DNA from 2 places in the Pectobacterium araliae genome. Region 1 is predicted to be linked to the other one. Evidence: predicted binding sites of a transcription regulator. Region 1 holds the regulator's gene; the other holds the start of a gene.

Region 1 (3,387 bases):
TAGTTCTTGATGAACGTCTCACCTAACTCAATATCCTGCTTCAGCGTATCCAACATGCTGTTAAGTGCGTTTTGCTCAAACGCACTTAATACGCCAATGTCTTTACGCTCAGCGACGCCATCTTTGCCTAACAGAATCGGCTGCGCGAAGAAACGAGCATGTTTGCCATCACTCTCAACGTACGCACATTCCACCACACCGTTTTCACCTTGCAGCGCACGAACCAGAGACAAACCAAAACGCGCAGCAGCCTGACCCATGGACAACGTAGCCGATCCGCCACCTGCTTTGGCTTCAACAACCTCAGTGCCTGCATTCTGGATACGCTTGGTCAGATCGGCCACTTCCTGCTCGCTGAAGCTAATACCAGGAACCTGAGACAGCAGAGGCAGAATCGTCACACCAGAGTGTCCGCCGATAACTGGCACGTTAATATCCTGCGGCTGTTTGCCCTTCAGCTCAGCAACGAACGTGTTGGAACGGATGATATCCAGCGTTGTGACACCGAACAGTCTGTTTTTGTCGTACACGCCAGCTTTTTTCAGCACTTCGGCTGCAATAGCAACGGTCGTATTCACCGGGTTGGTAATAATGCCGATACAGGCTTTCGGGCAAGTAACCGCAATTTGTTCAACCAGATTACGCACAATACCCGCGTTGACGTTGAACAGATCGGAACGATCCATGCCAGGTTTACGTGCCACACCGGCAGAAATCAGCACGATATCTGCGCCAACAAGCGCGGGTTTAGCATCTTCACCGCTATAGCCTTTGATCTTCACTGCTGTAGGAATATGGCTCAGATCGACGGCAACACCCGGCGTGACCGGAGCGATATCGTAAAGGGATAGTTCTGAACCTGAAGGAAGCTGGGTTTTGAGGAGGAGTGCGAGCGCCTGACCGATACCACCTGCTGCTCCGAGAACTGCAACTTTCATCCTAAACTCCTTATTATCATAAAATAAAAAAGTGCCGTGAATTCATTTGGTTATAAACAGAATATAAAAATAGAGATAAAATCAGTCTACTTATCTTTCAACAAATGAACGAGAGACAAAAAATTTGCTATGTCTCTAATAATAAATCAAAAAAGACCGTTCGTTTGAATGGTAAGTAAAATTAATAAGCTATTGAGCTATAACGTGGTGTTAATTCACGTGCGTTTAACCAGTGGGCTACATTACACCGATCAATGGTGTCCAAACAACATCATTCTGATAACATTTGATTTACTTTTATGTGACGCGGGACGCATTTTTCGGACTGCCCGGAGGCTGAATTTTTTTGAAAACAGCGATTAGCGCATATCTGAGGAAACAGACTGGAATTATACGCGATTTAATTGCATAAAAATTCACACAACTGCATAATAGGAGGATTAACCATAACAATTAATCCGGTGCAGAATGCGAAATTCGACAAAACAAGAAGACCTCGTTAAAGCGTTCAAAGCGCTGTTAAAGGAAGAGAAGTTCAGTTCACAAAGTGAAATTGTTCAGGCATTGCAAGACGAAGGTTTTGAAAACATCAACCAATCCAAAGTCTCGCGCATGCTAACGAAATTTGGCGCAGTGCGCACACGCAATGCCAAAATGGAGATGGTATATTGCCTTCCTGCAGAACTCGGTGTCCCTACCACGTCCAGCCCGCTAAAGAATCTGGTGTTGGACGTAGACTACAACGACGCTGTCATTGTGATCCATACCAGCCCGGGTGCCGCGCAGCTCATCGCACGCCTGCTCGACTCATTAGGAAAATCTGAAGGTATTCTGGGCACCATCGCGGGTGATGACACCATCTTCACTACGCCAGCCAGAGGATTCAGCGTCAAACAGCTTTACGAAGCGATTCTGGTGTTATTCGAACAAGAACTGTAATTCGCTCGTCTGCTGCCGCTTTTTACTACGTGTAGACCTGCTACACGTAGTGATTATCGCCCGAACGCTCACACCGCGGGCAATTCAGCCAGTGGCCAGCGTGGCCGAACAGATACGCCAAGCGTCTGGCTCGCACCATGAACCAGACGCACGCTGCCCGCATAGGCAATCATCGCACCGTTATCTGTGCAAAACTCGGGACGCGCATAAAACACTTCACCACCGCGTTTCGCCATCACCTCGCCTAGACGCTGGCGTAATGAACGGTTGGCACTTACGCCCCCCGCCATAACCAGCCGCTTAAAACCGGTATCATCCAACGCACGACGACATTTGATGGCCAGCGTATCCACGACAGCATCCTCAAACGCACGTGCAATATCAGCACGCGTCTGCTCATCATCACCATTGCTACGAATTGTATTAGCAGCAAACGTTTTTAGGCCAGAGAAGCTGAAATCCAACCCCGGCCGATCGGTCATCGGGCGCGGAAACGTAAAGCGATGAGGATCGCCCGCCTGTGCCATTTTCGACAGCATCGGCCCCCCCGGATAGTCCAATCCCAGTAATTTGGCGGTTTTATCAAACGCTTCACCCGCTGCATCGTCAACCGATTCACCCAGCAAACGGTATTCACCAATCCCCGTCACGCTGATGAGCTGCGTATGACCGCCAGACACTAACAACGCAACAAAGGGAAATGCAGGTGGGTTATCTTCCAACATCGGGGCCAGCAAATGCCCTTCCATGTGATGCACAGGAATCGCCGGTACGCCCCAAGCGAAGGCCAGAGCACGGCCGACAGTCGCGCCCACCAATAATGCGCCAACTAAGCCAGGCCCAGCGGTATAAGCCACGCCATCAATATCACCGGCCTGCAACCCAGCTTCACGCAGCGCCGCCTGAATTAACGGAACCGTTTTACGCACGTGGTCACGTGAGGCTAGCTCAGGCACGACGCCACCGTAGTCAGCGTGCAATTTGATCTGGCTGTATAATTGATTGGCGAGCAAACCCGTTGCCGTGTCATAAATGGCCACACCCGTTTCATCACAGGATGTTTCGATACCCAATACGCGCATTACTGTTCCTACCTTGACGACGATACAAGCACGCGTTAAATGCTGCTTGCTTCAAACTGTGGGTAGTCTACCATAAGCGGCCTGATTTCTGCGCTGGCCTTGGTTGCGCGTTTTATGATCACCGCGATGCTTTACAAAGGCGTCACGTTTGCAGTAGAATTCCGCACCATTTTGAAAAGGCTGGCACAAGGCCAGCGGCAAACCGAATTTATTAAGGTGAGAGGCACATGCCGGTAATTAAAGTACGTGAAAACGAGCCGTTCGACGTAGCTCTGCGTCGCTTCAAACGCTCTTGTGAAAAAGCAGGCGTTCTGGCTGAAGTTCGTCGCCGTGAGTTTTATGAAAAACCAACGACCGAACGTAAGCGCGCTAAAGCTTCTGCAGTGAAACGTCACGCGAAGAAATTGGCTCGAGAAAACGCACGCCGC
Region 2 (3,387 bases), 480 kb from region 1:
CCGCCTGATCGGCGTTGACGTTCATCAGGTCGCCCTGCGCCGTAATGCCAATGGAGCTAACGACAGGCAGATAGCCTGCTGACAGCAGCGTATTCAGCAGCGCAGGTGAACCTGCTTCCGCTTTACCCACAAAGCCCAGAGCTTCGTCTAACTGCGTAACCGTCGTACTGCCACCATCACCCAGACACAAACCGACTGCGTTGATATCATGCTTTTTCGCCCATGACAGTAGCGTCTTGTTGGCAGAACCCGCCAACGCACCGGTGATGATGTCGATCTGATCGGCAGGCGTGACGCGCAGGCCGTTTTTCTTCACGACAGGCAGCGACAGTTTCTTCATCAGGTCATCCACCAGACAGCCGCCGCCGTGCACAATCACCAGCGGGCGCTGATGCTCCTGACGGTAAGCCACCAGCGCAGTGAACAGACGTTCCAGCGCTTCTTCGCTATCCAGTAAAACGCCACCTAACTTGATAATTAACGGATTCATTATGCTTCGCGCCTCGAAATGTCGGGACCAGTAGTGATTAAATTAATGATTGGGTTTCAGGGAAACCAAAACGAATGTTCATGCATTGCACCGCCTGCGCCGCCGCGCCTTTCAGCAGGTTATCTTCGGTTGCCACCACGATGAGGTGCTCACCGTCAACGGAGAAACCGATATCGCAGAACGGCAGGCCGACAACGGATTTCAGCGCCGGGACACCCTTATCATACAGGCGCACCAGTGGCTTATCGTGATAGGCCGTGTGGTAAGCTTCCGCGATATCCTGCTGGGTGACGCCAGGTTGCAGACGACAGGTGATGGTCGCCAGTATTCCACGCGCAAAATTACCGAGATGCGGCGTGAAGATCACCGGCGTACCGAGATGCGTTGAAATTTCAACACCATGGCGGTGGTTGAAAATGCCATACGGTTGCAGGCTGACTTCACAGAAGCTGCTGGTCAGCGATGCTTTGCGCCCCGCCCCGCTCACGCCGCTCACGGCATTAATTACTGGCCACTGTGCCGAATTCAGCAGTTGAGCATCCAGCAGCGGCTTGAGTGACAGTTGTGCGACTGTCGGGTAGCAGCCAGGTACAGCAATCAGTTGTGCTTGCTTCACGCTCTCAGCATTCCATTCAGCCAAACCGTATACCGCCTGAACCAGCCAGTCCGCATGCTGGTGTTCAAACCCATAATAACGGGTATAGATATCAATATCCTGCACGCGAAACGCGCCGGATAAATCAAAGACAGTGCAGCCAGCAGCCAGAAAAACCGGAGCCAAATCGTGGCTGACTTTATGGTCGGTCGCCAAAAAAACGACATCCACACCTTTTGCCGCGTCTTCAACATCGGCCAGCGGTTTTACCGGAATATCGATGATGCCTTTGAGCTGCGGATGTAAATCAGAAATCAATTTTCCTGCATCGACACTTTGCGCAGAAACCATCAAAGCGGTTATGTTCATCTGTGGGTGACGGTTCAGGTAGAGCGCAAGCTCAGCGCCAGTATAACCACTTGCACCAACAATCAGCGTATTCAGCATGGGATCCGTATACCTTCTTATTTATCTATGGAACAGGTAATAGGGTTCACCAGCGTCGGTACGCTGTTCACCCGCGAAACTCAGTGAAAGTGACAAATCGTCATCGCCGCACCTTTGGGTTTCCTTTCGCTGAGCATTATTGTATTTTTATTCAAAATAAATGCATGAATATTGATACTATCCTAACCAGAGGCTGTCAACAGTGAAGATGAATTTACCCCCTTTTATTGAGCTATATCGGGCATTGATCGCCACACCGTCCATCAGCGCCACCGACAGCGCGCTCGATCAAAGTAATCATACCTTAATCAACCTGCTGGCAGGCTGGTTCGGCGATCTCGGCTTCCATGTGGAAGTCCAACCCGTTCCTGGCACCCTCAATAAATTTAATATGCTGGCGCGGATTGGTGAAGGAAAAGGTGGCTTATTGTTGGCAGGGCATACCGACACCGTCCCGTTCGACGATGGCCGTTGGACGCGCGATCCCTTCACGCTGACTGAACACGACAACAAGCTGTACGGTCTGGGTACAGCGGATATGAAAGGATTCTTTGCCTTTATTCTGGATGCCTTACGCGATATCGATCCGACCAAACTCACGAAACCGTTCTACGTGCTGGCAACGGCGGATGAAGAGACGACCATGGCCGGTGCCAAATATTTCTCCGAATCGACGCAGATTCGCCCAGACTGCGCCATTATCGGTGAACCGACTTCACTGCAACCGGTGCGTGCCCACAAAGGCCATATGTCCAACGCGATCCGCATTCAGGGACAATCCGGCCACTCCAGCGATCCGTCGCGCGGCGTGAACGCGATTGAGCTGATGCACGAAGCGATTTCCCACTTGCTGGTGCTGCGTAACACGCTACAGGAACGCTATCACAACCCCATTTTCCACATTCCTTATCCCACAATGAATCTCGGCCACATTCACGGCGGCGATGCCGCTAACCGCATCTGCGGCTGCTGTGAACTGCATATGGATATTCGCCCGTTGCCGGGTATTACGCTTAACGATCTGGACGGGCTGCTGTCAGAAGCGCTTGCGCCCGTCAGCCAGCGTTGGCCGGGACGCTTGACCATCAGCGAGCTGCATCCACCGATTCCCGGCTATGAGTGCCCACCGGATCACCGTTTGGTATCCGTCGTGGAGAATCTGCTGGGGACGAAAACGGAAATCGTGAATTACTGTACCGAAGCACCGTTTATTCAGACGCTGTGTCCGACGCTGGTCTTAGGGCCAGGCTCGATCGAGCAGGCACACCAGCCGGACGAATATATCGATACCGCGTTTATCAAACCGACGCGGGAACTGATTTCGCAGGTTATTCATCACTTCTGCCACCACTGATTCGATGCAAACGACCCAGCCAGCCACGCTGGCAGGGCTATTTGAGACAGCCATGAAAAAGAAAGATTTCATCGCGCAGGATTTACTGAGCAAAATCTATCAGCACACCGATCCGCTGCCGGAAAAGCTGCCACCAGAACGTCAATTGGCGGAAGAATACGGCGTGTCACGCTTCACTATTCGTCAGGCGCTGGAAAAGCTTGCCAGTATCGGCGCGATCCATATGGTGCAAGGATCTGGTAACTTTATTAATCAGAACGTTCGCAGTAATCCATTGGTTTATAACTCGATTACCGAAAAGAAATTTACTCAGATTTCATCTCGCCTGCTTAGTCTACATAAACGGCTGCCAAGCCGAGAGGAGCAGCAGATATTTGCTATCGGCGAAAATTCGTTCATCTGGGAATTCAGCCGCTTACGTTATGTCGATAACCGCAAAGTACAGATTGAGATATCGAAAATGCCTGCCGCAGACTTCCCGGAAATGAGTCAGAAGATCAT

Evidence for each region. Region 1 encodes ArgR, which controls arginine synthesis, uptake and breakdown. Its sites were predicted from a motif close to ANTGAATAAAAATACANT; they were not measured.
Region 2: the regulator ArgR is predicted to act here: its motif matches at 1,671-1,688, upstream of argC (N-acetyl-gamma-glutamyl-phosphate reductase).

What each region holds. Positions count from the first base shown of each region.
Region 1 is NZ_AP028908.1:3,791,253-3,794,639, forward strand. Features, by position in the region: gene mdh (malate dehydrogenase) at 1-938, opposite strand, end outside; gene argR (transcriptional regulator ArgR) at 1,407-1,877, shown strand; gene tsaD (tRNA (adenosine(37)-N6)-threonylcarbamoyltransferase complex transferase subunit TsaD) at 1,946-2,959, opposite strand; gene rpsU (30S ribosomal protein S21) at 3,187-3,387, shown strand, end outside.
Region 2 is NZ_AP028908.1:4,271,225-4,274,611, forward strand. Features, by position in the region: gene argB (acetylglutamate kinase) at 1-490, opposite strand, end outside; gene argC (N-acetyl-gamma-glutamyl-phosphate reductase) at 528-1,532, opposite strand; gene argE (acetylornithine deacetylase) at 1,735-2,886, shown strand; gene AACH44_RS19415 (GntR family transcriptional regulator) at 2,939-3,387, shown strand, end outside.